4 regions of the Kineococcus sp. R86509 genome follow, and region 3 is predicted to be linked to each of the others. Evidence: riboswitches for the same ligand, from Rfam matches in the RefSeq annotation. Region 3 holds a riboswitch; each other region holds the start of a gene.
What was found. Region 3 has a riboswitch for S-adenosylmethionine ahead of SJY07_RS21660 (O-acetylhomoserine aminocarboxypropyltransferase/cysteine synthase family protein). Riboswitches for the same ligand answer to the same signal wherever they lie in the genome.
Positions count from the first base shown of each region.

Region 1: linked by a shared signal. The riboswitch ahead of SJY07_RS08040 (ATP-binding cassette domain-containing protein) and the one ahead of SJY07_RS21660 (O-acetylhomoserine aminocarboxypropyltransferase/cysteine synthase family protein) in region 3 are both predicted to bind S-adenosylmethionine.
Region 2: linked by a shared signal. The riboswitch ahead of SJY07_RS20260 (acyl-CoA dehydrogenase family protein) and the one ahead of SJY07_RS21660 (O-acetylhomoserine aminocarboxypropyltransferase/cysteine synthase family protein) in region 3 are both predicted to bind S-adenosylmethionine.
Region 4: linked by a shared signal. The riboswitch ahead of SJY07_RS18605 (aminotransferase class V-fold PLP-dependent enzyme) and the one ahead of SJY07_RS21660 (O-acetylhomoserine aminocarboxypropyltransferase/cysteine synthase family protein) in region 3 are both predicted to bind S-adenosylmethionine.

Region 1 covers NZ_JAXHCE010000001.1:1,689,319-1,696,190, reverse strand. The annotation lists gene SJY07_RS08055 (DUF3017 domain-containing protein) at 1-64, shown strand, start outside; gene SJY07_RS08050 (MetQ/NlpA family ABC transporter substrate-binding protein) at 154-1,068, opposite strand; gene SJY07_RS08045 (methionine ABC transporter permease) at 1,058-1,819, opposite strand; gene SJY07_RS08040 (ATP-binding cassette domain-containing protein) at 1,816-2,811, opposite strand; SAM riboswitch class IV at 2,979-3,089, opposite strand; SAM riboswitch class I at 3,259-3,342, shown strand; gene sfnG (dimethylsulfone monooxygenase SfnG) at 3,352-4,497, shown strand; gene SJY07_RS08030 (alpha/beta fold hydrolase) at 4,522-5,448, opposite strand; gene SJY07_RS08025 (N-acetylmuramoyl-L-alanine amidase) at 5,489-6,301, shown strand; gene idi (isopentenyl-diphosphate Delta-isomerase) at 6,321-6,866, shown strand; gene SJY07_RS08015 (AAA family ATPase) at 6,823-6,872, opposite strand, start outside.
Region 2 covers NZ_JAXHCE010000001.1:4,145,274-4,152,145, forward strand. The annotation lists gene mshB (N-acetyl-1-D-myo-inositol-2-amino-2-deoxy-alpha-D-glucopyranoside deacetylase) at 46-984, shown strand; gene SJY07_RS20255 (AAA family ATPase) at 1,204-3,189, shown strand; SAM riboswitch class IV at 3,421-3,531, shown strand; gene SJY07_RS20260 (acyl-CoA dehydrogenase family protein) at 3,578-4,822, shown strand; gene SJY07_RS20265 (NAD-dependent epimerase/dehydratase family protein) at 4,824-5,843, opposite strand; gene SJY07_RS20270 (helix-turn-helix transcriptional regulator) at 5,972-6,796, shown strand; gene SJY07_RS20275 (GNAT family N-acetyltransferase) at 6,772-6,872, opposite strand, start outside.
Region 3 covers NZ_JAXHCE010000001.1:4,446,062-4,452,933, forward strand. The annotation lists gene SJY07_RS21635 (DUF2256 and DUF3253 domain-containing protein) at 1-231, shown strand, start outside; gene SJY07_RS21640 (LLM class F420-dependent oxidoreductase) at 259-1,119, shown strand; gene SJY07_RS21645 (phosphotransferase) at 1,162-1,989, shown strand; gene SJY07_RS21650 (class I SAM-dependent methyltransferase) at 1,979-2,857, opposite strand; gene SJY07_RS21655 (NtaA/DmoA family FMN-dependent monooxygenase) at 2,868-4,187, opposite strand; SAM riboswitch class I at 4,261-4,347, shown strand; gene SJY07_RS21660 (O-acetylhomoserine aminocarboxypropyltransferase/cysteine synthase family protein) at 4,475-5,788, shown strand; gene SJY07_RS21665 (LLM class flavin-dependent oxidoreductase) at 5,790-6,872, shown strand, end outside.
Region 4 covers NZ_JAXHCE010000001.1:3,803,353-3,810,224, forward strand. The annotation lists gene SJY07_RS18585 (NtaA/DmoA family FMN-dependent monooxygenase) at 1-545, opposite strand, end outside; gene SJY07_RS18590 (LLM class flavin-dependent oxidoreductase) at 554-1,597, opposite strand; gene SJY07_RS18595 (hypothetical protein) at 1,675-1,908, shown strand; gene SJY07_RS18600 (rhodanese-like domain-containing protein) at 1,951-2,325, opposite strand; gene SJY07_RS18605 (aminotransferase class V-fold PLP-dependent enzyme) at 2,409-3,755, opposite strand; SAM riboswitch class IV at 3,812-3,926, opposite strand; SAM riboswitch class I at 4,087-4,178, shown strand; gene SJY07_RS18610 (methylenetetrahydrofolate reductase) at 4,240-5,181, shown strand; gene metE (5-methyltetrahydropteroyltriglutamate--homocysteine S-methyltransferase) at 5,178-6,872, shown strand, end outside.

The DNA.
Region 1 (6,872 bases), 2.8 Mb from region 3:
CATCCTGCTGGTGCTGGCGGTGGCCTGCCTCGTGCTGGCCGGGCTGGTGCCGACCCCGCAGTAGTTCTGCAGCCTCGCGTCGACACGCCGACGTCCAGGCGGTGGCCGCCGGAGTGTCGACGCAAGGGTGCATCACTGCTGTGGGCGCCTGGCTCAGGTGGCGTCGAGGGGCAGCAGGACACCCTTCACGTCGGCGTCGTTCGAGAGGTACTCCTGGACCTTCGGGTCCTGGAACGTCGCGATGAGCGCCTTGACGTTGTCGGTGCCGATCCACTTCGTGCCCACCGTGAGCTGGCCCGCGAACTCGTCCGGGGCGGCGGGGGCGAAGATCTGCTGCTCGATCGGGATCTTGGCCGCGAGGTAGTACTCGGTGTAGCCGACGGCGGCGTCGAGGTCGGGCAGGGCGCGGGACTGCGCGCCGAAGTCCAGCAGCGTGAACTGCAGGCCCTTGGGGTTCTCGGCGATGTCGTCGACGGTCGCCGTCCCGATGTCCGTCCCCGGTTTGAGGGTGATGAGCCCCGCCTTCTCCAGGACGAACAACCCCTGCGACTCGTTCGCCGGGTCGGAGTACAGCGAGATCGTGCCGCCCTGCGGGATCTCCGCCGGCGTCTTCCACTTCGAGGACCACAGGCCGAAACCCCACCGGAAGACCGGCGTCGCCGCGGTCTCCTGGAACCCCGGGTTGGCCTGCAGGACCTGACCCAGCCACAGCTTGTGCTGGTAGATCGTGCCCGCGACCTCGCCGTCGTTCACCGCGCGGTTGATGGTGTTGCTGTCGGCCAGCGCCTTGAACTCGACGTGGATGCCGTGCGCGGGGGCGACGTCCTTCGCGATGTAGTCGATGAGGGCCTCCTCGCGGGCGTTGCCCTCGGCGGTCGCGACGTAGAGGGTGGCGCCCGCCTGGGTGTTGGCGGTGTCCTCACCGCCGAGACGGGGCACGACGACCGCGGCGGCGATCCCGAGCAGGACGACGGCACCGCCGGCCACGAACGGCCACAGTCGTCGGCGGCGGACCTCGAAACCGTGGTCGTCGGCGGGCTTGGCGTCGGGGCGGGTCTCAGTGGACAAGGGAGTTCTCCAGGTCTGCGGTGGGGGAGTTCGTGGGGGCGGCGCTGCGGCGACGGGCGCGCGGGTCCGCGAGGCGGGCCAGGGCGTCGCCGAGGAGTTGCACGGAGGCGACCAGGGCGACGAGGACGACGATGGTCGCGATCATCACGGCGTGGTCGAAGCGCTGGTACCCGTAGGTGATGGCGAGGTAGCCGACCCCGGGGGCGCCGATCGTCCCGGCGATGGCCGAGTACTCGATCATCGCGATGGTGTTGATGGTGAGGCCGCCGATGATCGAGGGCAGCGCCTCGGACAGTTGCACACTCGTGATGACCTGCAGCGGAGAGGCTCCCGAGGCCTTCGCGACGGCGACCACCGACGGGGGCACCGAGCGCAGCGAGTTCTCCACGATGCGGGCGAAGAACGCGGTGCCGGCCAGGACCATCGGCACGACGGCCGCCCGGATGCCGATGTTCGTACCCGTGACGAACCGGGTGAACGGCACGAGCGCCGCCATCAGCACCAGGAACGGCAGGGACCGCCCGGTGCTGACCACCCAGCCGAGGACGCGGTGGGCCGGGCGGTTCTCCAGCAACCCGTCCGGGGCGAGGTTGTGCAGCAGGACCCCCAGCGGGACCCCGAGCAGCACGACCAGGGCCATGACGATGCCGACCATCAGCAGGGTGTCGCCGAGGGCGGGCAGGACGAGCGCCGGGATCTGCGGCAGGGGCGTGTCCAGGTTCGAGGCCAGCGGGAGGGCGGCGGGGCTCACGGGACCAGCTCCAGGGTCGAGGGCGCCTCGGTGGCGCGGGTGTGCAGTCCCCGTCGCTCGAGGGCGGCGATCAGCCGCGCGGGGTCCACCGAGTCCGGCACCCCGAGGGTGGCGTGCCCGACGGTCCGCCCGGTGACGGCACTCACGGAGGCGCCGAGCAGGGCGAGGTCGTGACCGAGTTCGCGGGCCGTGCTGGTCAGCCAGTCCGCCGGCACGTCGTCGCCGCGGTAGTGCACCGTCCAGGTGACGAGCCGGGGATCGGTGGCGACCGCCCGTCGGGGCAGCAGCGCGGCCCCGACGGGCGACCCCGGGTCGCGCAGGACGTCCAGCAGGGGCGCCGACTCGACGATGCGGCCGTGCTCGAGTCGGGCCACGGAGTCCGCGACCTCGACGACCGTGTCCATCTCGTGGGTGATGAACAGGATGGACAGCCCGAGGTCGTCGCGCAGTTCGCGCAGCAGCGCCACGATCGAGGCCGTCGAGCGCGGGTCCAGCCCGGAGGTCGCCTCGTCGGAGAGCAGCACGCTCGGGCGCAGGGCCAGGGCGCGGGCGATCCCGACGCGCTGGCGCTGACCGCCGGAGAGCTCGTGCGGGTAGCGGCCGGCCAGGTCGGCCAGACCCACCCGCTCCAGCAGCTCGGCGACCCGGGCACGCCGCTCGCGGGGGACGACCCCGAGGTAGCGCAACGGGAGTTCCACGTTCTGGGCGGCGGTGCGCCGGGTCTGCAGCCCGTCGGACTGGAAGATCGTGCCGATGCGGCGACGGGCTTCGCGCAGCCGTCCCTCCCCGAGGTGGGTCAGGTCCTGGCCGCCGACGAGCACGGAACCCGACGTGGGCCGGGTCAGCAGCGTCACGCACTGGGCGAGGGTGCTCTTGCCGGCCCCGCTCGGCCCGACGACGGCGGTGATGCTGCCGGCGGGGACGAGCAGGTCGAGGCGGTCGAGGACGGTGGTGCTCCCGTAGGTCTTGGTGAGCTGTCTCAGCTCGATCATGGCTCGATCACGTCGTCTCCAGGGCGGCGTGGGGCGCGCGAGGGCGCGGCGGGGGAGCGTCGGGCGGACCGGCGCAGGGGGGACCGCCGGACGGGGTGGCCCGGGGTGTTCAGCGGGGAGTGCGGACGCTCAGCGTCGACAGGTCTGGTGGGACACGTGCGTCTCCTTCAACGTCCTTACCCGCGACACCCGCGGGTCGGGTCATCACCCGGAGCACCCCACGACGGAAGGAGGGTTGCCGACCAGCGAGCCGGGGCTTCGCGCTGGTACTCATGACCTGATTCGACAGTGACAGCCGAACCGGGGTCCGTCAAGCGGTTCGGGAAGGTACCGGATATCCGCACCCGGCTTCGAAATCGTTCGTGCGCAACGGCTTGCGCCGGACCCCTCCGGTGCCGGGCCGGCCCGAGTCGCTGCGGGGCCGCCCACGAGGCGTTACAGTTCGCAGGACCATCCAGAGCGGCCGAGAGATCTGGCTCGACGACGCCGCAGCAACCCGAACCCGGGTGCTACCGCCAGGACCGATGGAGGAGCACCACCATGTCCGTCAACGAGCCGCTGAAGTTCGCCTACTGGGTCCCGAACGTGTCGGGCGGCCTGGTCGTCTCCACGATCGAGCAGCGCACCAGCCACGACCCGGCCTACAACGTCGCCGTCGCCCAGGCCGCCGAACGCGTCGGTTTCGAGTACGCCCTGACCCAGGTCCGCTACCTCGCCTCCTACGGGGCGGACGCGCAGCACGAGTCGACGTCGTTCTCCCTCGCCCTGCTGCTGGCGACGCAGAAGCTCAAGGTCATCGCCGCGGTGCACCCCTTCTTCTGGCACCCCGGGGTCCTCGCGAAGTTCGCAGCGACCACCCAGGAACTCACCGACAACCGCCTCGCGCTGAACGTCGTCTCCGGCTGGTTCAAGAACGAGGCGACCCAGCTCGGGGTCACCTGGCACGAGCACGACGACCGCTACCGCCAGTCCGAGGAGTTCATCGCCCTGCTGCGCGGGGTGTGGACCGAGGACGGTTACAGCCAGCAGGGTGAGTTCTTCAACGCCGAGGACATCACCTTCCGCCCGCAGCCCAAGGTGCAGCCGGAACTGTTCCAGGGCGGCAACTCGACTGCCGCGCAGGCGATGGCCGGCCGGGTCAGCGACTGGTACTTCATGAACGGCAAGTCGATCGCCGCCGCCGCCGCCGGGGTGCGCGAGGTCAGCGCCCTCGCCGCCGGCAACGGCCGCTCGGTGCGGTTCGGGCTCAACGGTTTCGCCGTCGTCCGCGACACCCGCGACGAGGCCGAGGCCGTCCTCGAGGAGATCATCGCCAAGGCCGACCGCACCAAGGTCGAAGGTTTCGGCGCCGCCGTCCAGGAGGCCGGGAACTCGACCAGGGACGGCAAGGGCATGTGGGCCGACAGCGAGTTCCGCGACCTCGTCCAGTACAACGACGGTTTCCGCACCGGTCTGGTCGGGACGCCCGACGAGGTCGCCCGCCGCATCCTGGCCTACCGCCTCGTCGGGGTGGACCTGCTGCTGCTCGGCTTCCTGCACGTCAAGGAGGAGGTCGAGGCGTTCGGCGAGCTCGTCATCCCGAAGGTGCGCGAACTCGAGGCCCGCCTCGTCGCGGGTGAGGACCTGGACCTCGGCGCGGAACTCGACGAGGCCGTCGTCGCGGCGACTACCCCGGTCCCCGCCTGACGCTGCGCCCCGGAGCCGGGCGCCTCAGAGCTGCGCCACCAGGAAGGTCGCGATGCCGTCCTCGACCTCCGCGCGCAGGTCGGGCTCGTTGTGGATCTCGTGTCGGTAGCCGGTGTAGAGCCGGGTCGTGACCGTGTGACCGGTCTCGGCCAGCCAGTTCGCGGCCTGGTACGGCCCCTCGCCGTAGTTGCCGACGGGGTCCTGGTCGCCGGCGATGACGTACACCGGCACGCGGGTCGGCACCCGCTGCGCCCACTCGCGGGAGTGCACGTCGATCCACAGCGACGTGAAGTCGTGCAGGGCCTGGACGGTCGGCGGCCTCGTGAAGTTGTTCAACGGGTCCGCCCCGTGGTCACGGACGACGTCGGGGTCCAGTGCGATCCAGTCGTTCGCCGAGCGGACCGTCGGGTAGCGCGCCGTGAAGCCCTCGAGCAATTCGCCCACGAGTTCCGGCCGCACCTCCGCGGCGCGCCCGTCCGCGACGAGCCCGCCCAGTCGGCGGTGCAGCTCGACCGTGTTCTCGCGCACCCCCGAGGTGCCGCAGTACACGACGCCGCTCAGCAGGTGGCCGTGCTCCGCGGAGAAGTCGCGGGCGATCATCGAGCCCCAGCTGTGCCCGAACATGAAGAACGGCAGTCCGGGGAACCGCTCGACGACGATGTCGTGCAACGACTTCTCGTCCTCGGTCGTCGTGGCGTAGCCCCCGGAGCCGTAGTCGCCCCAGGTGTCGCTGAGGTGCGCGGTGAGTCCGTGGCCGACGTGGTCGTCGGCGGCCACGACGAACCCGTCGTCGAGCAGTCTCAGCACCAGGTGCAGGTAGCGGCGTGAGTGCTCCCCGAACCCGTGGACGATCTGGACGATCCCCCGCGGGGACCGGACCGGCGTCCAGATCCAGCCGTGGACCGTGTCGCGTCCGTTGCGGGACTCGAAGCTCACCTCGTGCATCGCCATGGCGGGAGGCTACCCAGGCCGTCCGTGACACGCTGGGGCCGTGCGGTGCCGACCGGGACTCCTCGCGACCACCGTCGCGGTGCTGGTGAGCGCGTGTTCCGCGCCGACTGCGCCCGCGCCCGCACCCGCGCCCACCGCGAGCGCGGAGGTCCGAGTGGCGGCCCCCTCGCCGAGCACCCCTGCACCCGTCGTCGTGCTCGACCCCGGCCACAACGGTGGGAACGCCGCGAACCCCTCGGTCGTCGACGCGCTGGTGCCCGCGGGCGGCTTCGAGAAGCCCTGCAACACGACCGGGACCAGCACCGACGCCGGCTACCCCGAGCACGCCTACGCCTTCGACGTCGCCCTGCGCACCGCCCACCTGCTGCGGGCCCGGGGCGTCACCGTCGTGCTGACCCGCGACGACGACACCGGCGTCGGGCCCTGCGTCGACGCCCGTGCCGCCATCGCCACCGCCGCCGGTGCGGCGCTCACGGTCTCCATCCACGCCGACGGGGCCGCGGCGAGCGCCCGGGGGTTCCACGTCGTCGAGCCCGCGCTCGCCCCCGACGGCGGCAACGCGGCCGTGCTGGCCGCCTCCGACGTCGCGGCGCGGGACCTGCTCGCGTCCTTCGGGACGGCCACCGGCCTGCCCCGGGCCGACTACCTCGGCGACCTCGTCGAACCGGGGCTGACCCGGCGTTCCGACCTCGCCGGGCTCAACCTCGCGCGGACGCCGTCGGCGCTGCTGGAGTCGGCCAACATGCGCAACGCCGAGGAGGCCACCCTCGTCTCGGACCCGGACTTCCGGGCCACCGCCGCCCGGGGAATCGCCGACGGTGTCACGGCCTTCCTTGCTCGCAACGGGTCCTGAGACCGTTTACCGTTCGGGGGTGACCCTCGCACCGACCGCCGATCTGACCGAACTCGTGGTCCTGCTGACCGAGGACGGCACACCGTGCGGGACCGCGCTGAAGTCCCAGGTCCACCACACCTCGACGCCGCTGCACCTGGCCTTCTCGTGCTGGCTGCTCGACGACGCCGGGCGCACCCTGCTGACCCGGCGGGCAGCGACGAAGCGCACCTGGCCGGGGGTCTGGACCAACTCCTTCTGCGGTCACCCCGGTCCGGGGGAAGAGCCCGCGGACGCCGTGGTCCGCCGCTCCGTCCAGGAGCTCGGGATCGAGGTGGAGGGCGTGACGTCGCTGCTGCCGAGCTTCCGCTACCGCGCGGTCATGGCGGACGGCACCGTCGAGAACGAGGTCTGCCCCGTCTTCACCGCGCGCATCGCCACCGGGTCGGGGGACCTGGTCCCCGACCCGGACGAGGTCGACGAGTTCCGCTGGGTCCACCTCGACGAGCTCCGCGAGCAGATCGCCGCGGACCCCTCGCCGTTCAGCCCGTGGATGCTGTGGCAGTGGGAGCAGTTCCCCCGCTGACCTCCG
Region 2 (6,872 bases), 300 kb from region 3:
GTCGACGACGTCCTGGGCGAGCTGGACCCGGCCGACCTGGCGTCCATGGAGCAGCTGGACCAGCCCCGTCGGGTGCTCTTCGTGCACGCCCACCCCGACGACGAGACCATCGGCAGCGGCGCCACGATGGCCCGCTACGCCGAGGCAGGGGCGGGGGTCGTGCTGCTCACGGCGACGCGCGGTGAGCTGGGTGAGGTCATCCCGCCCGAGCTGGCGCACCTGACCCCGGACGAGCTCGCCGAGCACCGCACGGGCGAGCTGGCGACGGCCATGGAGGCCCTCGGCGTCACCGACCACCGCTTCCTGACCCGCGTCGACGGCAGCGGCTACCGCGACTCCGGGATGGTGTGGCTGGAGCCGGGTCGAGCGGGTCACGCGGCGCTGTCCGGAGACGACGTCGACCCGCGGTCGCTCGCGGCGGCCGATCCCGAGGAGGTCGCCGCCGACATCGCGACCGTCCTGCGCGAGGTCCGTCCGCAGGTCGTCGTGACCTACGAACCGGGCGGCGGCTACGGCCACCCCGACCACGTCCGGGTGCACGAGGCGACCATGCGCGCCCTCGTGCTCGCGGCGGGTGACCGACGCGACGGTGCCGCCCCGTGGCAGGTGGCGAAGGTCTACGAGATCGTCCAACCGGAGCAGCCCGTTCGGGAAGCCCTGCGTCGCCTGGCCGAGGCCGGTGCGGCGGGTGCGGGGGACCCGGACGGGCCGCTGCCGAGCGTCGTCGTGCCGGCCGGCGAGGTCACCACCGTCGTCGACGGGACCGGCCAGATCCCGGCCAAGATCGCGGCGCTCCGCGCCCACGCCACCCAGGTCAGCCTCGACCTCGACGGTGACGTCCCGGCCATGCGGCTCAGCAACGGTGTGCCGCAACCGATCTGGCCGTTCGAGCACTACCGCCTGGTGCACGGCGTGCCCGCCGGCCCCTTCGACGCCGACGGCCTCGAGACCGACCTCTTCGCCGGCGTCGCCCCCTCCTCCTGACCCCCCTCCGATCCGTGATCCCGCTGGGAATCCCAGCAGGATCCCGAATCGGGGGAGTGGTGTGTGTTCGGGGGATCACGCTCCGTTGCTCCAGGCGGGTGAACGCGATCGTCCGAACGCGTCACCGAGGGTGGTCGCCGGTAGCCATCGCCCGGACGACGGGGTTGGCTGGGACCACGTCCTGGCGCACCGGCCCGGACGTGACCGAGAGGAGCGGCCGTGGCTCACGTGAAGCACGCCCCGCGGACCGAGAAGGACCCCGAACGCGGCGCGCGTCCGCAGCCCCGCACCGGACGGGACAGCGCGGACGTCGGTCGCCAGCGCGAGCGCAACCGCCGCCGCCGCACCCGGTCGCTGCTCATGGTCGTGGCCCTGCTGCTGCTCGTCGTCGACCTGCGCCTGGCCTTCACCGGCTCGGTCCTGCCGCCGCTGCCGAGCGTCGACCCGATCTACGTCATGGTCTTCGTCTTCTTCCTCGCCATGATCGGCCTGCTCCTCGGGCAGACGCTGGTCTCCGGCCGCTCGCCGCACGTCGTCTACCGCCCCGAGCAGATCGACATCGGCCTCGACGACGTCAAGGGTCTGGCCGCGGTCAAGGAGGACGTCGAGCGCAGCCTCGACCTGTTCCTCGCGGCCCGCACCTTCCGGACGCAGATGGGCGGACGGCCCCGGCGCGGACTCCTGTTCGAGGGCTCGCCCGGCACCGGCAAGACGCACATGGCCAAGGCGATGGCCCGCGAGGCGGGCGTCCCCTTCCTCTTCGTCTCCGCGACCAGCTTCCAGTCGATGTGGTACGGCGCGACGGCCCGCAAGCTCCGCTCCTACTTCAAGGCCCTGCGCAAGGCGGCCCGTCGTGAGGGCGGCGCCATCGGGTTCATCGAGGAGATCGACGCCATCGCCGGCGCCCGCGGCGGGATGAGCGCCATGACGCCCGTGGACGCCGACGTCGCCACCGGGATCGTCGGCTGCGGGGGGCTCACCAACCTCGCGATGTCCTTCCCCGCCACGGGCCGGACGGCGCTGCGGACGGAACGCCTGGCCAGCAGCGAAGGCGCCAGCGGCGTCGTCAACGAACTGCTCGTGCAGATGCAGTCCTTCGACGAACCCACCACGTCCGAGCGGCTGCAGGGCTGGTTCGTCGACACCGCCAACCGGTTCCTGCCCCAGCACCGCCGGCTGCAGCGGCCGAAGAGCGAACCCGTCGAGATCCTGCTCATCGCCGCGACCAACCGCGCCGACTCCCTCGACCCGGCCCTGCTGCGTCCCGGCCGTTTCGACCGTCGGCTCAGCTTCGGCCTGCCGGACAAGGTCGGCCGCCGGGAGCTCGTCGACCACTTCCTGTCCCGCAAGGCCCACGAGGCCCCGCTCGACGAGGACGAACGTCGTGACGCGCTCGCCGGGATCACCAACGGGTACTCGCCGGTGATGATCGAGAGCCTGCTCGACGAGGCCCTCGTCAACGCCGTCCGTCGCGGTGCCGACGGGATGAACTGGAGCGACGTCGAGCAGGCCCGCCTGGTCACCGAGGTCGGCCTCGGCCAGCCCGTCGGCTACACCGACCACGAGGCGCGGCTCATCGCGACCCACGAAGCCGGACACGCTACGATCGCCTGGCTCGTCGCCCCGCAGCGCCGCCTCGAGGTCCTCACGATCATCAAGCGCGCCAACGCGTTGGGGCTGCTCGCCCACGGTGACGCCGAGGACGTCTACACCCGTTCCCGCAGCGAACTCGCCGGGCTGATCAAGATCGCCTTCGGCGGTCAGGTCGCCGAGGAGTTCTTCTTCGGCGACGTCTCGACCGGCCCGGCCGGCGACCTGCAGTCCGCGACGCAGGTCGCGGCGCAGATGGTCGGTTCGGCGGGCATGGCCGGGACCCTGGTCTCCTTCGCCGCCGTCCAGCAGGGCGCGTTCGCCGACGGGAACCTCGTCTCCCGCGTCCTCGGTGACTCCGAGGGGCGGCGGCTGGTGGAGAACCTGCTGACCGAGCAGAAGGAGTTCGTCCGCGAACTCATGGGCCGCAACCGCCACCTGGTGGCGGCGCTGCGCGACGCGCTGCTGGAACGGCACGAACTCATCGGTCACGAGATCACCGACGTGCTCGAGGCGGCGCAGGCCGCCCACGAGGCGCAGTCCGCACCGCAGTCCGCACCGCCGCGGGTCATCGACCTGCGCGACACCACCTCCGGCGTCGTCCGGGGGATCTAGAACTCGTCGGGGTCGTCGCCGCAGGAGGGGAGCGACGACCACGACGCAGGAACTCGCGCACCGTGGGAGGCCGGGGGGCCTCCGGGGGCGGTGGCGCGGGAACACAGGAACGGGAACGGTTGCTCCGGGGGGCTGGAGCAGGCGTTCCCGTTCTGCTATCCGCCGCGGCCCGATCGGCCACCCGCGGAGCGGGCTGGACCCTCCCTCCCCACCTGTGGTTCCCTGGTCCCAGGTCATGAGCGCCAGCGACAAGCCCCGGCTCGCTGGCCGGCAACCCTCCTCGTCGTGGGGTGCCCCGGGTGACGACCTGACCTGGTGCTCCGGCACGGGTAAGGACGCTGTCCCTCCCGTTCCGGAGGCCGACGCGTCCACGATCGAGGAGAGCTCCGTGAGCACCACCCTGGAACCCACTGTCGAACCCGATGTGCGGGAACGTTTCTCGCCGCTGCTGCAACGGATCGCGGCCGGCACCGTGACGCGCGAGCAGGACCACGAACTGCCACGGGACCAGGTCCGGGAACTCCTCGACGCCGGGTTCGGCCGGTTGCGCATCCCCGTCGAGGAGGGTGGTGGCGGTCTCGACCTCGTCGAGTTCACCGACCTGCTGGTCGACCTCGCGGCCGCCGACTCGAACCTGCCGCAGATCTTCCGCGGCCACATCGCCTGGGTGGAGCAGGTCCTGAGCCTGCCGGTGGGGGAGTACCGCTCGCGCTGGATCGCGCGGCTGGTGGCGGGGGAGATGGTCGGGAACTCCTGGAGCGAGGTCGGTGACGGGGTCACCGGCGAGCAGCAGACGATCGTCACCACCCGGGACGGGCGCACCGCGATCTCGGGCCGGAAGTACTACACGACCGGCACGATCTACGCCGACTGGACCGACGCGACCGCCCGCCGGCGGCTGCCGGACGGGACCCACGAGGTCGTGACCGCGCTGGTCCCCGTCCGGGGCCGGGGGGTTCGCGTCTCCGACGACTGGGACGGTTTCGGGCAGCAGCTCACCGGGACCGGGACCCTCGAGCTCGACGACGTCGAGATCGCCGCCGACGACGTCTCCCCGTTCACCACCCGGTTCCGCTACCAGACCGCGCTGTACCAACTCGTCCTGCTGGCCGTGCACGCCGGGATCGCCGCGGCGGTCGAACGCGACACCGGGCACGAGGTCCGCACCCGGACCCGCAGCTACACCCACGGGTTGGCCCCCCTCGTCAGGAACGACGCCCAGGTGCTGTCGGTGGCCGGCGAGATCTCCTCGATCGCGTTCACCGCCCGCTCCCTGACCCGCGCTGCGTCGCAGGCGGTCCAGTCCGCCGCCGACACGACACACCTGCCGGGGACGGAGGCGGACCGGGCGGCGAACGTCGAGGCCGAGATCCGGACCGCCCAGGCCCAGGTCGTGCTCTCGGAGTCCGTCCCGCGCGCCGCGACGCTGCTCTTCAACACCCTCGGCGCGTCGGGCACCTCGCGGGCCCGCGACCTCGACCGGCACTGGCGCAACGCCCGCACGGTCGCCTCGCACAACCCGGTGATCTACAAGCAGCGGATCGTCGGCGACTGGTCGGTCAACGGCACCGAACCGCCGTTCGTGTGGGACGTCGGCACCCACGCCTCGGTGGATCCCGCGGCCGGGCGCTAGGTCACACGAGTCCGCGCTCGACCATGCTCCGACCCGCCGCCTCGACGGCCTCGGAGGCGGGTCGGGGTGCCCACCCGAGCACTCGGCGGGCCTTCTCGTTCGAGGTCCGCTTCGCGTAGCCGAGGTCGGGCACCATGGCCCGCAACGCCGGGTCGGCGTCGGCGCCGGCCCGGACGACATCGTTCGGCAGGACCTGGGTGGGGACCCGGTCGGCGTCCGCCCCCAGGGCCGAGCGCAGGATCGCGGCGATCTCCGGGAACTCCAGGGTCGGGCCGTCGGAGAGCAGGAACCGCTGTCCGGCGGCCTCCGCGCTGCCGACGGCGAGGACGTGCGCGGCGGCGACGTCGCGCACGTCGACGATCGGGAAGAACAGGTGCGGCAGCGCCGGCACCGCGCCCGTCAGCAGACGCTGCACGATCTGGTTCGCGCCGGAGACGTCCTGCCCCACGACCGGTCCCATCACCGCCACCGGCAGCAGGGTGACGAGGTCCAGGCCGTTCGCGGCGGCGAACTCCCAGGCGGCGCGTTCGGCGAGGGTCTTGCTCCTGCCGTAGGCGTCGACGCCCGGGCCGTCGAGGACCGTCCAGTCCTCCTCGGTGAAGACGTGGTCGTCGTGCGGGTGGCCCCAGCTGACCGCGTGGAAGGCCGACGTCAGGACGATCCGACGAACCCCGGCGTCGCGGGCGGCGGCGAGCACCCGCAGCGTGCCCTCCCGGGCGGGGACGATCAGGTCGTCCTCGTCCTCGACGTGGCCGGGCCGGACGGGGGAGGCGACGTGCACGACGGTGTCGATGCCCGCCGTCGCGTCGGCCCAGCCCGCGTCCTCCAGCAGGTCCGCCGCGACGAAGGTCAGGTCCTCCCCGTGCGCCGTCCCGGCGCCCTGGAGCACGGCGCGCACGGCCGCCTCCCGACCGGGGGAGCGGATCGTGGTGCGGACCTCGTGGCCCTCGGCCAGGAGCTGCAGGATGCAGTGGCCGGCGATGAAGCCGGAACCGCCGGTGACGAGAACGCGGGTGGGCATGGGGACCTCCAGATCGGGTGACTGACGGCCACCACCGTCCGTCCGAGCAGCGTCCCGGGCCAGTACCGGCTCGCTCCTGGTAGTGGCACGACCAGGCAGGACCGTCGACCGGCTGCCTACCCTGGGGTGTGGCCGACAACCTGCTGGGCGACTTCCTGCGGGCCCGCCGCGAACTCGTCACCCCCGAGCAGGCCGGCATCCCGGTGCTCGGACGGCGGCGCGTGCCCGGTCTGCGCCGCGAGGAGGTCGCGATGCTGGCCGGGATCAGCGGCGAGTACTACCTGCGGCTGGAGCAGGGGAAGTACCGCAACCCGTCGGTGCAGATCCTCGAAGCGCTGGCCCGGGTGCTGCGGCTGGACGACGAGAGCCTCGAGCACCTGCTCGGCCTGGGCACGGAGCAACCGCGTCGCCGGCCGGTGCGGCGCGGGCAGCGCGAGACCGTCCCGCCCGGGATCCTGAAGTTCCTCGACGGGCTGGGGATGCCGGCCTTCGTCGAAGGACGCCACCTGGACGTGCTGGCGGCGAACCCGTTGGCGGCGGCCGTCTCCCCGCGGTTGGTGGCGGGTCGCAACCGGTTGCTCGACGTGTTCCTCGACCCCGACGAACGGGAGATGTTCCCGCAGTGGGAGCTGGTCACCGAGTTCCTCGTCGCGGTGTTCCGGCGGTCCGTGGGGACCGAGGAGGACCCGCGCAGCGTGGAACTCGTGGGGCAGTTGTCGTTGGCGAGTCCCAGGTTCCGCCGGTTGTGGGCCCGGCACGAGGTCCGCGGCAAGGGCGGCGCCCGGACGGTGCTGAACCACCCCGTCGTCGGGGAACTCACCCTCAACCGGGAGAAACTCCTCGTGGGGGAGGCCCCGCACCTCACCGTCGCCGTCTACCACGCCGACCGCGGCAGTGCGGACGCCGACAAGCTCGCCCTCCTCGCGCTTCAGGCGGAGGGCGCCACCCGGTAGTGGTAGCCGTGGTGGACGGTGAAACCCGTCCCCCCGTACAGCGCACGGGCGCCGGAGTTGTCGGCCTGCACCTGCA
Region 3 (6,872 bases):
GAGCTCGAGACCACCATGCGTGCGCTCCTCGCCGCCCGTGGACGGTCGAAGACGATCTGCCCCAGCGAGGTCGCCCGCGCCGTCGGCGGTGAGGGCTGGCAGGAGCTGATGGAACCCGCGCGCGCCGCCGCGCGCCGGCTCGTCGTCGCCGGGGAGGCGGAGATCACCCAGGGCGGGAAGGTCGTCGACCCCTCGACGGCGAAGGGGCCCATCAGGGTGCGCAAGACCTGAGCACGGGAACGGCGTAGGTTCGCCGCCATGCACATCGGACTCCACGTCTCCGACTTCACCAACCCCGGCGGCCCGGCCACCCTGCGCGAGGACCTCATCCGCATCGTCGGTGAGGCCGAGGAATCGGGCTACCGCAGCGTCAGCGTCATGGACCACCTCTGGCAGATCCCGCCCATCGGCGACGCCGAACGGGCCATGCTCGAGGCCTACACGACCCTGGGGTTCCTGGCTGCCCGCACCGAACGGGTGGAACTCCTCGCCTGGGTGACCGCCGTGACCTACCGGGAACCGGGCCTCCTCGCGAAACTCGTCGCGACCCTCGACGTCCTCTCCGGTGGCCGCGCGTGGCTCGGAATCGGTGCCGCCTGGTTCGAGGGGGAGGCGACCGGGCTCGGGCTGCCGTTCCCGCCCACCGCGGAACGCTTCGAGCGGCTCGAGGAGACCCTGCGGATCTGCCTGCAGGTGTGGTCGGACTCCGAGGAACCGTTCGAGGGGAAGCACTACACGCTGGGTCGCACGCTCGGCAACCCCCGGCCGGTGAAGCGTCCGCACCCGCCGATCCTCATCGGCGGCGGTGGGGAGAAGAAGACGTTGCGCCTCGTGGCGCAGTACGGGGACGCGTGCAACCTCTTCGGCGGCGACGACGTGGCGCACAAGCTGGACGTCCTGAAACGGCACTGCGACGACCTCGGCCGCGACTACGACACGATCGAGAAGACCGTCATGGCCCCGTTCACCCCGAACGACCTGGACGGGTTCTTCGAGAGCGCACAGAGGTACGCCGCGCTGGGCGTGACCCACCTGCACGGTGGGATGTACGGAACCTACGAACCGGGCATCGTGAAGTCGTTCGGCGACGCCGTCGTCCCGCGTCTCGCGGAACTCTGAGCTCGGAGACCGGTTGCTCCCCAACGGGTCCGAGGTGACGTGATGCAGCCGGCGGAGACGGCCGACGCCGTGCGTGCGGCGTCGGCGGTCGCCGGGTCCGAGGGCCTGGAGGTCGGCGACGTCGTCGTCCTCCAGAACTCGAACAAGCTCACGCTGCGGTTGCTGCCCGCCGACGTCCTGGCCCGGGTCGCCCCGGAGTCCGACGGGATCCTGGCCTTCGAGGTCGACCTCGCCCGGCGACTGGCGGCCGTCGGGAGCCCCGCAGTGGCGCTCGACCCCCGGGTGCGACCGCGCGTCCACGCCCGGAACGGGTTCGGCGTCACCTTCTGGGAGTTCCACCCCGTCCGGGAACACCCTCTCTCGGTCGGGGAGTACGCCCGGGCGCTGCAGCGGCTGCACGAGGACCTGCGAGGGCTCGCCCTGCCGTACACCGCCGTGCCGCACGTCACCGAACGGGTCGACCGGGCGTCTCGACTGCTCGCCGACCGGGACCGCACCCCGGAGGTCCCCGAGGTCGACCGCACGTTCCTGGCGGCCATCCTCACCCGGTTGCGCGACGTCGCCGGCCGCGGCCCCGAGCAGGTGATCCACGGGGAGCCGCATGAGGGGAACGTGCTGGCCACGGAGTCGGGACCACGGTTCGTCGACCTGGAGACGTGCTGTCGCGGACCGGTCGAGTTCGACCTCGCCCACGCGCCCGACGACGTCGCCGACCACTACCCGGGACTCGACCCCGAGCTGCTCCGGGACTGCCGGGCGCTGGTGCTCGCCATCGTCACGACGTGGCGCTGGGACCGCGACGACGAGCTGCCGAACGGGCGGGAACTCGGCCGGGAGTGGATCGCGCAGCTGCGGGCGCTCACCGGGTGAACCGCCACACCACCAGCGCGGGCTGCCCGAGGTAGGCGGCGTCGCTCGCCTCGGGGACGAGCGCCTCCAGCGACCACGGCCACTCGTTCCAGGTCCCCGGACCGTCCTGGCCGGGTCGACCGGCCGTGGACCCGGACGGTACGGGTTCGACGCAGTCGAGCACCCGCAACCCGGCGGAGAGCGCGGCGCGCAGCTGGGTGCCGACGGGGTGCACGAAACCCTCGATGCGCCGCGCCTCCCCCCGGGGGCCGGGGGAGGACGGGATCGAGCCCCGGCGGATCCGGTCGGGGTGGACGTCGGAGACGACGAGGGTCCCGCCGGGGCGCAGGACGCGGGCGAACTCCGCGAAGACCGGGGAGAGGTCGGGGACGTGGGAGAGGGCCAGGGCGCAGACCACCACGTCGGACGAGGCGTCGCCCACCGGGACCGCGTGCAGGTCGCCCGGGAGGAACTCGACTCCTGCGACCCCGGCCAGCGCCAGCATCTCCGGGGAACCGTCCACGCCGGTGACCCGGTGTCCGCGGGTCGCCAGCTCGGCGCACCAGCGGCCCGTCCCGCAGGCCAGGTCGAGGGCGTCTCCCGGAGCGAGGTCGTCGAGCCAGGGCAGGATCACGTCGGCGTCGCCGAAGGCGGTGTTGGGGACGTCGTAGCGCCGCGACCACTCGGCGTACCCCTCACCCGGGGGGACCCGGGCCACGTCGAGACCGTCGCGCAACCGGGGGTCGTCGAGCAGCCGGCGCACCTCGGCGAGGCGGCGTTCGACGAACTCCCGGCCGTGCCGGCCGTGGCCCGTGGTGGCCCGCTGCAGGGCGAGCCCCTCGATCCCGAGCAGGACGGCGAGCGGGTGTTCGTGGACGGCGTCGGCCATGGCGGGCCTCTCAGGCGTAGCGACTCGGCGGGACGGGCAGCCCCATGTTCTCGCGCAGGGTCGCCGCGGGCAGTTCCGGCGGCAGCGCACCACGTCGCACGAGCAGCGGCACCACCTGCTCGACGAACTCCTCGAGCCCCGCGGGGACGGAGGAGAACGCGAGGGTGAAACCGTCGGCGGCCCCGTTCTCGAAGCGTTCCACCATCCAGTCCGCGACCTGCTCGGGCGTCCCGGGCAGGAACCGGCGGCGCAGCATCGTCCGGTACAGGTCGCGCACCGTGAACCGCTCCGGGTCCGACTGCCGCTCCATGAGCTTGCGGACCCCCTCGAACACCGTCTGCACCTGGTTCGACCCGCCGCTGAAGTCGAACTCGAACCGTTCGTCGAGGGGGTGGCCCGACAGGTCGACCCCGAGGTGGTGGGAGAGCCAGTCGAGGCTGAGGCGGTCCGGGGTCAGCGCCTCGATCTCGTCCACCCGTTCGAGGGCGCGTTCCGGCGTCTCGCCGAGGACGGGGGAGAGGGCGGGGAGGACCTTGAGGTGGGCGGGGTCGCGGCCGTTGTCCGCGGCGCGGCGCTTGTAGTCGTCGGCGAGCTTCCGAGCGCCCTGCAGCGGGGCGCTGCCGGGGACGAAGACCGCTTCGGCGTGCTTCCCGGCCAACCGGCGGCCGTCCTCGGAGGAACCGGCCTGGAACAGCACCGGGTGGCCCTGCGGCGGGCGGGGCAGGTTCAGCGGACCGCGGACGCGGAAGAACTCACCCTCGTGGTCGAGGACGTGCATCCCCGCCGGGTCGGCGTAGCGGCCCGAGGTGACGTCGGGCCGGATCGCGTCGTCGTCCCAGCTGTCCCACAGGCCCTGCACGACCTCGACGTACTCGCCCGCCCGGCGGTAGCGCGCGGCGTGGTCCAGGTTCACGTCGAGACCGAAGTTGCGCGCCTCCTCGTCGCTGGCCGAGGTCACCAGGTTCCACCCGGCCCGCCCCGAGCTCAGGAAGTCCAGCGAACCGACCTGACGGGCGGTGTGGAAGGGCTGGTTCCACGTCGTGGAGACGGTGGCGACCAGCCCGATGCGTTCCGTGCTGCGGGTGAGCGCGCCCAGGAGCCCGAAGGGTTCCGGGCGGACGTTGGCGACGTGCTCGACCCCGGAGGGGAAGCGGTCCCACACGTAGAGCTCGTCGGCGTAGAACAACGCCGTGAACCCGCCGCGCTCCGCGGTGCGGGCGAAGTCCTCGTAGTAGCCGTGGGTGAGGTAGTCGTCCGGGCGCCCGCCCGGGAGCCGCCAGCTCGTGAGGTGCTCGCCCCCGGGGTAGAAGAGCATCGCGGTGAGGATCACGAGCGGGCACGCTACCTGCGCCCCGACCGGGTGAAGCGCTTGACACGGGACCCGCGGTCACCGTTCACTGGAGGAGCCATCCAGAGCGGCCGAGAGACCTGGCTCGTCGACGCCGCAGCAACCGCCTTCGGGTTGGTGCTTCCGCCAGGACCGATGGGAGAAGCTCCGTGCCTGAACACCGCCTGACGCGCCGTCTCGTGATCGACCTCCTGCGCAGCGCCGGGATGACCTGTCGGGCCTGAACGCCCGCCAGGTCCCCCGTTCACGCTCCCCGGAAGGTTCCGTCGATGCCGCACGTCCCGTCCCAGCACGGTTTCGCCACCCAGCAGGTCCACGCCGGTTCCTCACCCGACCCCGCGACCGGTTCCCGCGTCACCCCCGTCCACCTGACCGCCGGTTTCGTCTTCGACGACTTCGAGCAAGCGCGTGCCCGCTTCGCCGGTGAGGACGACGGCTACGTCTACACCCGGATGGCCAACCCCACGACGACGGCGCTGGAGCAGCGCCTCGCCGTCCTCGAGCACGGCAGCGACGCGATCGTCGTCGGCACCGGCCAGGCCGCGATCACGGTGGCCCTGCTCGGCGTCCTCGGCGCCGGCGACCACGTCGTCGCCGCGGGGGACCTCTACGAGGGGTCTCGCGGCCTGCTCGTGGACAACTTCGGCCGGCTCGGGATCACCGTCGACTTCGTCGCCGACAGCACCGACCCCGCGGCGTGGGAGGCGGCGGTGCGCCCCGAGACCCGGGTGTTCTTCGCCGAGTCGATCGCGAACCCGAAGAACGTCGTCCTCGACGTGCCCGTCGTCGCCGCCGTGGCCCACCGGCACGGCATCCCGCTCGTCGTCGACAACACCTTCGCCACGCCCTACCTGTTGCGCCCCCTCGACCACGGCGCCGACGTCGTCGTGCACTCCGCGAGCAAGTTCCTCGCCGGGCACGGGGCGGCCCTGGGTGGCGCGATCGTCACGGGCGGTTCGTTCGACTGGAGCGGGTTCGACCACCTGACCGCTCCGGCGAACGTCCTCGCCGGGGTCAGCTGGGTCGAGGCGCACGGGCCGCGACGGGCCTACGTCGAGCACACCCGGGCCGTCGTCGCCTCGCGGTTCGGGCCGACGATCTCCCCGTTCAACGCCTTCCTGGTCCAGCAGGGCCTGGAGACCCTGTCGTTGCGGGTGGCGCGCCAGACGTCGACGGCCCTGGAACTCGCCCGCTGGTTGGCGGCGCGTCCGGAGGTCGTGAGCGTCGACCACGCAGGACTCCCCGGCCACGGGACCTCCGCGGTCGCGCAGCGGTTGCTGCCGCGGGGCAGCGGCGCGGTGTTCTCCTTCACCCTCGAGGGTGGACGGGCTGCGGCGCAACGCTTCGTCGACGCCGTCGAGCTGTTCACCCGGATAACCCACGTCGGCGACGTCCGCTCGCTGGTCATCCACCCGGGGAGCACGACGCACGCCCACCGCACCGAGGCCGAACGCCTCGCCGCCGGGATCTGGCCGGGACTGGTGCGGCTCTCGATCGGGCTGGAGGAACCCGAGGACCTGCTCGCCGACCTGGAGCTCGCCCTCGCCGCCACGGTTCCCGCCGAGCTCCCGGTGGCGGTCTGAGGTGACGCGCCTGCAGCACTTCGGGTACTTCTTCTCCCGGGGTTTCGGCCCGCAGGGCTGGGGCCGGGACTACCAGGCGTGGAACGACGACTGGACGCGTCCCGACCTCTACGCCCACGCGGTCCGCGACCTCGAACGCGCGGGTTTCGACCTCGTGGTCATCGAGGACGCCATCTCGCTCGGCAACCCCGACACCCTCGACCTGCGGGTCCGCGCCGCCTACGGCGGGCCCAAGCACGACCCGCTGCTGCTCGCCCCGTACCTGTTCGCGGCGACCCGGCACCTCGGCGTCGTCCCCACGATCAACGCGGGGATCACCCCGCCCTACCTCGCCGCCCGGCAGGCCGCGACCCTGCAGCACCTCTCCGGCGACCGGTTCGGGATCAACCTGGTGACCGACGTCGGCAGCGCCCGCCACGTCGGACTCGAACCCGTCGCGCACGACGTCGCCTACGACCGCGCCGAGGAGTGGATCGACGTCGTCCGCCGGTTGTGGCACAGCTGGGACGCGGACGCCCTCGTCGCGGACGCCGAGACCGGGCACTTCGCCGACGGGTCGAAGATCGACGCGTTCCAGCACCGGGGGGAGCACTTCCGCCTCGACGGACCGCTGAACGCGCTGCCCTTCGACGGCGGGGACCCGGTGGTCGTCTCGCCCGGGGGTTCCGCGCGCGGCCTGGGTTTCGCCGGGTCGCGTTCCGACGTGCAGCTGGCGCTGGCGCCGCTGCAGGTCGAGGAGGTGCGGGCCTACCGGGCGAAGGTGCTGGCGGCCGCCGCGCTCGCCGGTCGCAAACCCGCGGACGTCCGCGTGCTGTTCGTCGTCAAACCGGAACTGCTCGCCAGCCGGGAGGAAGCCGACCGGGTCGTCGCTGCCTCCCGCCACGCCTCCGACGCCGTCCTGCACGAGGTGGCGCTCGCCTGGTCCAGCGACCTCGAGACCGACCTCACGGCCCTCCCGCTGGACGCGCCCATCGATCCCGCGGTGTTCGGCGACCACGTCTCGCTCGGCACCCTCACCGCGTTGCGCGGGGACACCCCGGACGCCCCGCTGCGGGAACTGCTGGCCCGCAAGGCCCGCAAGGGG
Region 4 (6,872 bases), 640 kb from region 3:
TCGGAGTCCACGGGGGCGAACTCCGACCCGTCCCAGCTGTCCCAGACCCGTCGGGCCAGGTTCACGAAGCGTTCGGCCCGCTCGTAGCGGTCGGCGTGGTCGAGGTAGCCGCCCCGGCGGAAGTTCGCCCCGGTCCAGGCGTTGTCCGTCGTGACGACGTTCCACGCGGCGCGACCACCGGAGAGGACGTCCAGGGACGCGAGGCGGCGGGCCAGGTCGGCGGGGTCGTTGTAGGTGGTGTTCTGGGTGGCGACCAGACCGATGCGGTCGGTCAGACCCGCCAGCGTGGCGAGTTCGGTCAGCGCGTCGGGTCGTCCGACGACGTCGAGGTCGTGGATCCTGCCCCGCTGTTCGCGCAGGCGGAGACCCTCGCCGAGGAAGAACGCGTCGAACAGTCCGCGTTCGGCGGTCCGGATCAGCTGCGTGAAGGTCGAGTGGTGCATCTGGGATCCGCTGCGGGGGTCCGACCAGATGGTGCTGTGGTTGACGCCCTGGAAGAAGACGCCGAAGTGGACGACGGCGTTCGGGTAGCGCAGGTCGGTCACGGGACTCCTCAGGCCGTCGCGAAGTGGTTGACCGGCCGGGGACGGCCGAGGGTGGTGCGCAACGTCGCACCGGCGGCGGGTGGTTGCAGCAGCCGGGCGACGCGCAGGGCGGGGAAGGTGGTGCGCAGCAGCGTGCGGAGGTCCTCGTCGAGGACGGCGGCGTGCAGCCGGACACCGTCGACGGAACCCGCGAGACCGGAGAGGTACCGCGCGAAGCCCTCACCGGACCCCGTCCAGCGCAGCCGGCCCCGTGCGGGAGCCGGGGCGTCGGCGTCTAGCGCCTCGACCCGCTGCGCACCCGAGGCGGCCGCGGTGTCGAGGGCGAACTCGACCTCGAGCACGACCAGCGGACCACCGGCGCTGCGCCGGGTCCGCTCGCTGCCCGTGAGGACGACGTCGACCACGCCCGGGTCGAGGAGGTCGCGTTCGTGGGCGGCCACGACCGGCTGCCCCTGCGGGGGACGGGGCACGGTGAGCGGGCCCTTGACCGAGAAGTTGGTGGCGACGACGTCGACGTGGTGCAACCGGTCGCGGTCGACGTAGCGTCCCGTGGCGACGTCGCGGACCACCGCGTCGTCCTCCCAGGAGTCCCACAACCTCCGCACGGCCCCGACCACGTCGGTGAGTTCCGCCTGCGGGTCGTCGAGCACGGGGAGGTTCACCGTCCGGGCCACGGCGGGGGTGGACGTCGTCGCGATCCAGCCGGCGCGGCCGGCGCTGGAGTGGTCCAGCGACGCGATCTGCGCCGCCACGTGGAACGGTTCGGAGTAGGTGGTCGCGGCGACCGGCAGCAGACCGATCGTGTCGGTGGTCCCGGCGAGGAAGGCCGCCCGCTGCACCGCGTCCAGGTGCCCGCGGGGGTTGCGGGGGTCCGGCAGCGTGGAGTCCTCGAAGGTGAGTCCCGTGAGGCCCTGGGCCTGCGCGGTGACGGCGAACTCCTTCAACCGCGCGGGGGAGAACACGGCGTCGGGGGAGACCCGGGAGCGGCGCCAGGCCGCGGGGTGCCACCCGCCGCCGTCGACGTCGAGGAACACGTGGAAGGGGGTCGGCATGGAAATCTCCTGAGTGGTGGGTACGGCAGCCGTCGTCTGTGTCACAGTGCTCTCCACCGATCGACGAGGAGGCGACCATGCGTGACCGGGTACGAGAACTGTTGGCGCACTGGGTGTCGTCGATCGTGGCCGGACTGGCCATCGCGGGGCAGGGGCAGTGGGGGTACGCCTGGTCGCCGCTCGACGACGAGCCGGCCCCCGGCGAGCTGAGCTGGCCGCAGTTCGAGGGGGAGCTGCGCGCGCTCTTCGCCGAGGCCGAACGTGGCGGGATCGGCGACGGGTCCCGGCCCAGCAGCGAGCCGATGCCCTGACGTCCTGCCCCGTCGACAGGGGTGGATGTCGACCGGGGTGGATCAGGTCTGAGCGGGTTCGCCCACGGTCAGCCCCGAGGCCTTCCAGGCCGGGAACCCGCCGTCGACCTGCACGACGTCGGTGAAGCCGGACGCCAGCAGTTCGGCGGTGACGGGGCCGGAGCCCGCGGGAGAACCGCAGATCACGACGATCTGCTGGTCCTTCCCGGTGAGTTCCGCCAGCGCGGTGTCGGAACCGAGGGCGAACTTCGCCGCCACCTCGGTCTTGGCCACGACGACGGCCTGCGGCAGGTCGCCGGCGGCGGCCCGCCCGGCGTCGCTGCGGACGTCGACGAACAGCGCACCGGCGGCGACGGCGCGTCCGGCGGTCTCGGCGTCGACGAGCGGTGCCTGGGGTGCTGCGGTGGTGTCGCTCACGTCGTGTCTCCTCGGTTCGTGCGGTCGGCCCCGGCGATCGCGCGAGGCCGTCGTCCCTGCGGGCTGAGGCGTCGGGGACGAGGTCACCCCAGGTCCGCGTTCGCACCGGGCGCGGGCAGGAAGGACGCGGGTTCCGGGCGAGCGTCGGTCGTGGGACCCCAGTGCCCCTCGACGATCCCGTACTCGAGCTCCGGCCCGGCACCGACGAACTGCTCGACCGCGGCCAGCAGCCGTTCGACCTCGGCCGATCCCGTCCCGACCCCGGTGGAAACCCTCAGCCCGCCGTCGGCCAGACCGAGGGAGTCGGCGAACCGGTGGGCGCAGAACCGTCCGTCGCGCACACCGATCCCGTGCTCGGCCGAGAGGAAGGCCGCGACCTCGGAGACCGAGCGACCGGGGACGGTGAAGGTCACGACCCCCACGGCGTCGTCGGGGTGCGGGCGCACGACCTCGACGCCCGCCAGTGCCGTCAGCCCGCCGACGAGCCGTTCGCGCAACGCCTCCTCGTGCGCCTCGAGCGCTCCGGGGGCCAGTGTCGCGAGCGTGCTGCAGGCCTGGGCGAGGGCGACGGCGCCGAGCACGTTCGGGGAACCCGCCTCGTGGCGGTCGGGCCCGGTGGCCCACCGCACCGCGTCGTGGCGCACGTCGAGGGTGGCGCCTCCACCCGCGAGGTAGGGATCGGCGGCGTCGAGCCAGTCGCGACGACCGACGAGCGCGCCCGCTCCGTAGGGGGCGTAGAGCTTGTGCCCGGACAGCGCGATCCAGTCGATCCCGTCGCGACCGAGGTCCACCCGGCGGTGGGGGAGCAGCTGCGCCCCGTCGACGGCGATGCGGGCGCCGGCCGCGTGCGCGGCCCGGGCCAGCCGGCGCAGCGGCAGCACCTCACCGGTCACGTTGGAGGCACCGGCGACGGCCAGCAGCGCGTACCCGCCGCGGGCGAGCTCGGCCTCCAGCAGCGTCGCGGTCTCCTCCGCGTCCGACCCGCCGCGCAGGACCGTGGTCAGGGCTGAGCGCTGCCACGACAACAGGTTCGCGTGGTGCTCGACGTCGGCCACCAGGACCCTGGAGCCCTGCGGGACGGCCCGGGCGAGCAGGTCGAGCGCGTCGGTCGTGCTCCGGGTGAAGACGACGACGTCGTCGGGGCGTGCCCCCAGGAAGGTCCCGACCTCGGCCCGGGCCTGCTCGAACAGGGCGGTGGAGACGCGCGAGAGGTACCCGGCGCCGCGGTGGACGCTGGCGTAGTGGGGGAGGACCTGGGCGACGCGGGTGGCGACGGAGACGAGGGCGGGCGCGCTCGCGGCGTTGTCCAGGTTCGCGTAGGTGGTCGACCCGCCCTGGGCGAGCGGGACGCGGGTGTCCCGGCCGACCACGGGCAGCAGCGGCGCGACGGGCGCCGGGCAGCGGAGGGGGGAGAGGGTGCTGAGCGTCACGAGAAGTCTCCTGGAGGAACTGGACCCTGCCGGGAGGACCGGGATCACCCCGGCGAGGTCCGCGCTTGCCGGCGCCACCGCGGCGTCGACCAGGTCGTCACCCGGGGCACCCCGCCGCGGAGGGAGGGTTGCCGGCCAGCGAGCCGGGGCTTGTCGCTGGCGCTCATGACCTGCGGTGAGGTTGTCACGTCGGACCCCGCTGAGCAAGATCGGCGTGTCGCGAACCCGTCGGAACTCCCTCCAGAACCCCACGTGTCGGGTAGTTCCTCCGTTCGGGGGAACCCCGGAACAGCACTTGTGGATCGCGTCGACCCCGGTCTACATTCGGTGAACACCATCCAGAGCGGCCGAGAGTCCTGGCTCGACGACGCCGCAGCAACCCCCCGAGCCCGGGCGAGGGTGCTAAAGCCAGGCCGATGGAGTTCGTGATGCGCCCCACCGATGTCCCTGACGCGTACCCGGTTCCGGACCGGGGCCGGCCGCGATGACGCTGGCTCCCCTCGTCGCCGCCGCGACCGGGAGGCCCACCGTCAGTTTCGAACTCTTCCCGCCCCGTTCCGAGAGCGGGCGGGAGTCGTTGTGGCGCAGGCTCTCCGATCTCCTCGACACGCACCCCGACTTCGTCTCGGTCACCTTCGGGGCGGCCGGCGCGACGAGGGGACCGAGTCGGGAACTGCTGGCCCACGTCCTGGGTTCGACGGCCGTGCCGGCGATGGCCCACCTGACGTGCGTGGGGTCCTCGCGACGTGAGGTGGTGGAACTCGCCGGCGAGTTCCTCGACGCCGGTGTCCGCAACGTCCTCGCGCTGCGGGGCGACCCGCCGGTCGGGAGCGCGGACTGGACCCCGCACCCGGACGGTCTGGCGACCGCGCGGGACCTGGTGGAACTCCTCCAGGTCGCCGAACGGCGGCGCTCCGCGCTGCGGGGCGGTCGCGTCCCCGTCGACGAGGGTCCCCTGACCCTCGCCGTGGCGGCCTTCCCCCGCGGTCGCGACGCGGAACTGGCGGCCCTGCGCGCCAAGCAGGACGCCGGTGCGCACTTCGCGATCTGCCAGGTGACGTTCTCGGCCGACGAGTACGCCACCTTCGTGCGCCGGGCGCGCGCCGCCGGGGTGAGCATCCCGCTGCTGCCGGGCATCGCCGTGACGGACGACGCCCGCCGGTTGCAGCGCATCGGTGAGCTGGCCGGTGTCCCGGCCCCGGAACAGCTGCTCGCGGCGCTCGACACCGACGACACCGCCCAGCGCCGCCGGGCGTCGACGGCGTTCTCGTCGGGACTCGCGGCGGGACTGCTCGACGCCGGCGCCCCCGGACTGCACCTCTACACGTTCAACGCGGCGGAACCCGCGCTCGACCTGCTCGACCACCTGAACCTGCCCCGATCCACCCAGAGCCGCATCGCTGCGGTAGGAGGTCCCACCCCGTGAGCACCGAGAACTTCCCCACCTGGACCGCCACCGTCCTCGGCTACCCGCGCATCGGCGCCGACCGCGAGACCAAGAAGGCGCTCGAGGCCCTGTGGGCCGGTCGCGCCGACCTCGACACCACCGAGGCCGCCCTGGCCGGGGTCCGTGCCGCCACGGTCCGCCGCCTGAACGCCCTGGGCCTGCCGGCGCACGACGCGTCGATCCCGTCGGCGTTCTCGGCCTACGACCAGGTGCTCGACGCCGCCGTCGCCGTCGGCGCCGTCCCGCCGCGCTTCGCCGACGTCGTGGGCGAGGACGGCCGCGTCGACCTCGTCGGGTACTCCACGATCGCCCGCGGTCGCGGTGCGGACGCCCCGCTGGAGATGACGAAGTGGTTCGACACCAACTACCACTACCTCGTCCCCGAGATCTCCCCGTCGACGACCTTCCGGTTCGCCGACGACCGTGGGGTGCGGGAGTTCGCCGAGGCGCTCTCCGACGGGTTCCTGACCCGTCCCGTCGTGGTCGGGCCCGTGACGTTCCTGCTGCTGGCCAAGGCGGCCGACGACTCCCCGGCGGGTTTCGCCCCGATCTCCCGGCTCGACGATCTGCTGGCCGCCTACGAGGAACTGCTGACCGCCTACGCGGCCGCGGGGGCGGAGTGGGTGCAGCTGGACGAACCGGCGCTCGTCAGCGACTCCGCGACGAACGGCGTCGAAGGTCTCGCCGACCTCGTCCGCCGCGCCTACGACCGCCTCGCGGCGCTCGAGGGCCGTCCGCGTCTGCTGGCCGCGACGCCCTACGGCGACCCGGGTGACCTCCTGGAACCCCTGGCCGCCACGGCGGTCGAGGGTCTCGCCCTCGACCTCGTCCGCGGCGCGACGCCGGCGCGTCCGGAACTGCTGCACGGCAAGACGGTCGTCGGCGGGGTCGTGGACGGGCACAACGTCTGGCGCGCCGACCTCGTCGAGGCGCTGGCCCGGCTGCGGACCCTCGAGGGTTCCGCCGCCCACGTCGTCGCCGGGACGTCGACCTCCCTGCTGCACGTCCCCCACGACGTGACCCGCGAGACCACCCTCGACGAGCGCCTGCGCGGCTGGCTCGCGTTCGCCGACCAGAAGGTCGCCGAGGTCGTCGTCCTGGGCAAGGCGCTGGGGGACGCGGCGTCCGTCCAGACGGAGCTCACCGCGTCGGCGCAGGCCCGGGCCGACCGCGTCGGTGCCCCCGGCGTGGTCCGTCCCGAGGTGCGCGACCGGCTCGCAGCGCTCACCCCGGAGGCCTTCGGCCGCAGCGACTACGCCGTGCGCCGCCTCGCGCAGGAGCAGGCGCTGGGTCTGCCGGCGCTGCCGACGACGACGATCGGCTCGTTCCCGCAGACGAGCGAGATCCGCAGGGCGCGGGCCGCGTGGACGCGGGGGGAGCTCACGGAGGCCGCCTACGAGGAGTTCCTGCGGGCCGAGATCGACCGCGTCGTGGACCTGCAGGAGGAACTCGGGCTCGACGTCGTCGTGCACGGGGAACCCGAGCGCAACGACATGGTCCAGTACTTCGCCGAGCAGCTCGACGGGTTCGCCGTCACCGCCCACGGCTGGGTCCAGTCCTACGGGTCGCGCTGCGTGCGCCCGCCCATCCTCTGGGGTGACGTCGTCCGTCCGGCGCCGATCACCGTGCCCTGGAGCCGGTACACGAAGACGCGCACGACGAAGCCCGTC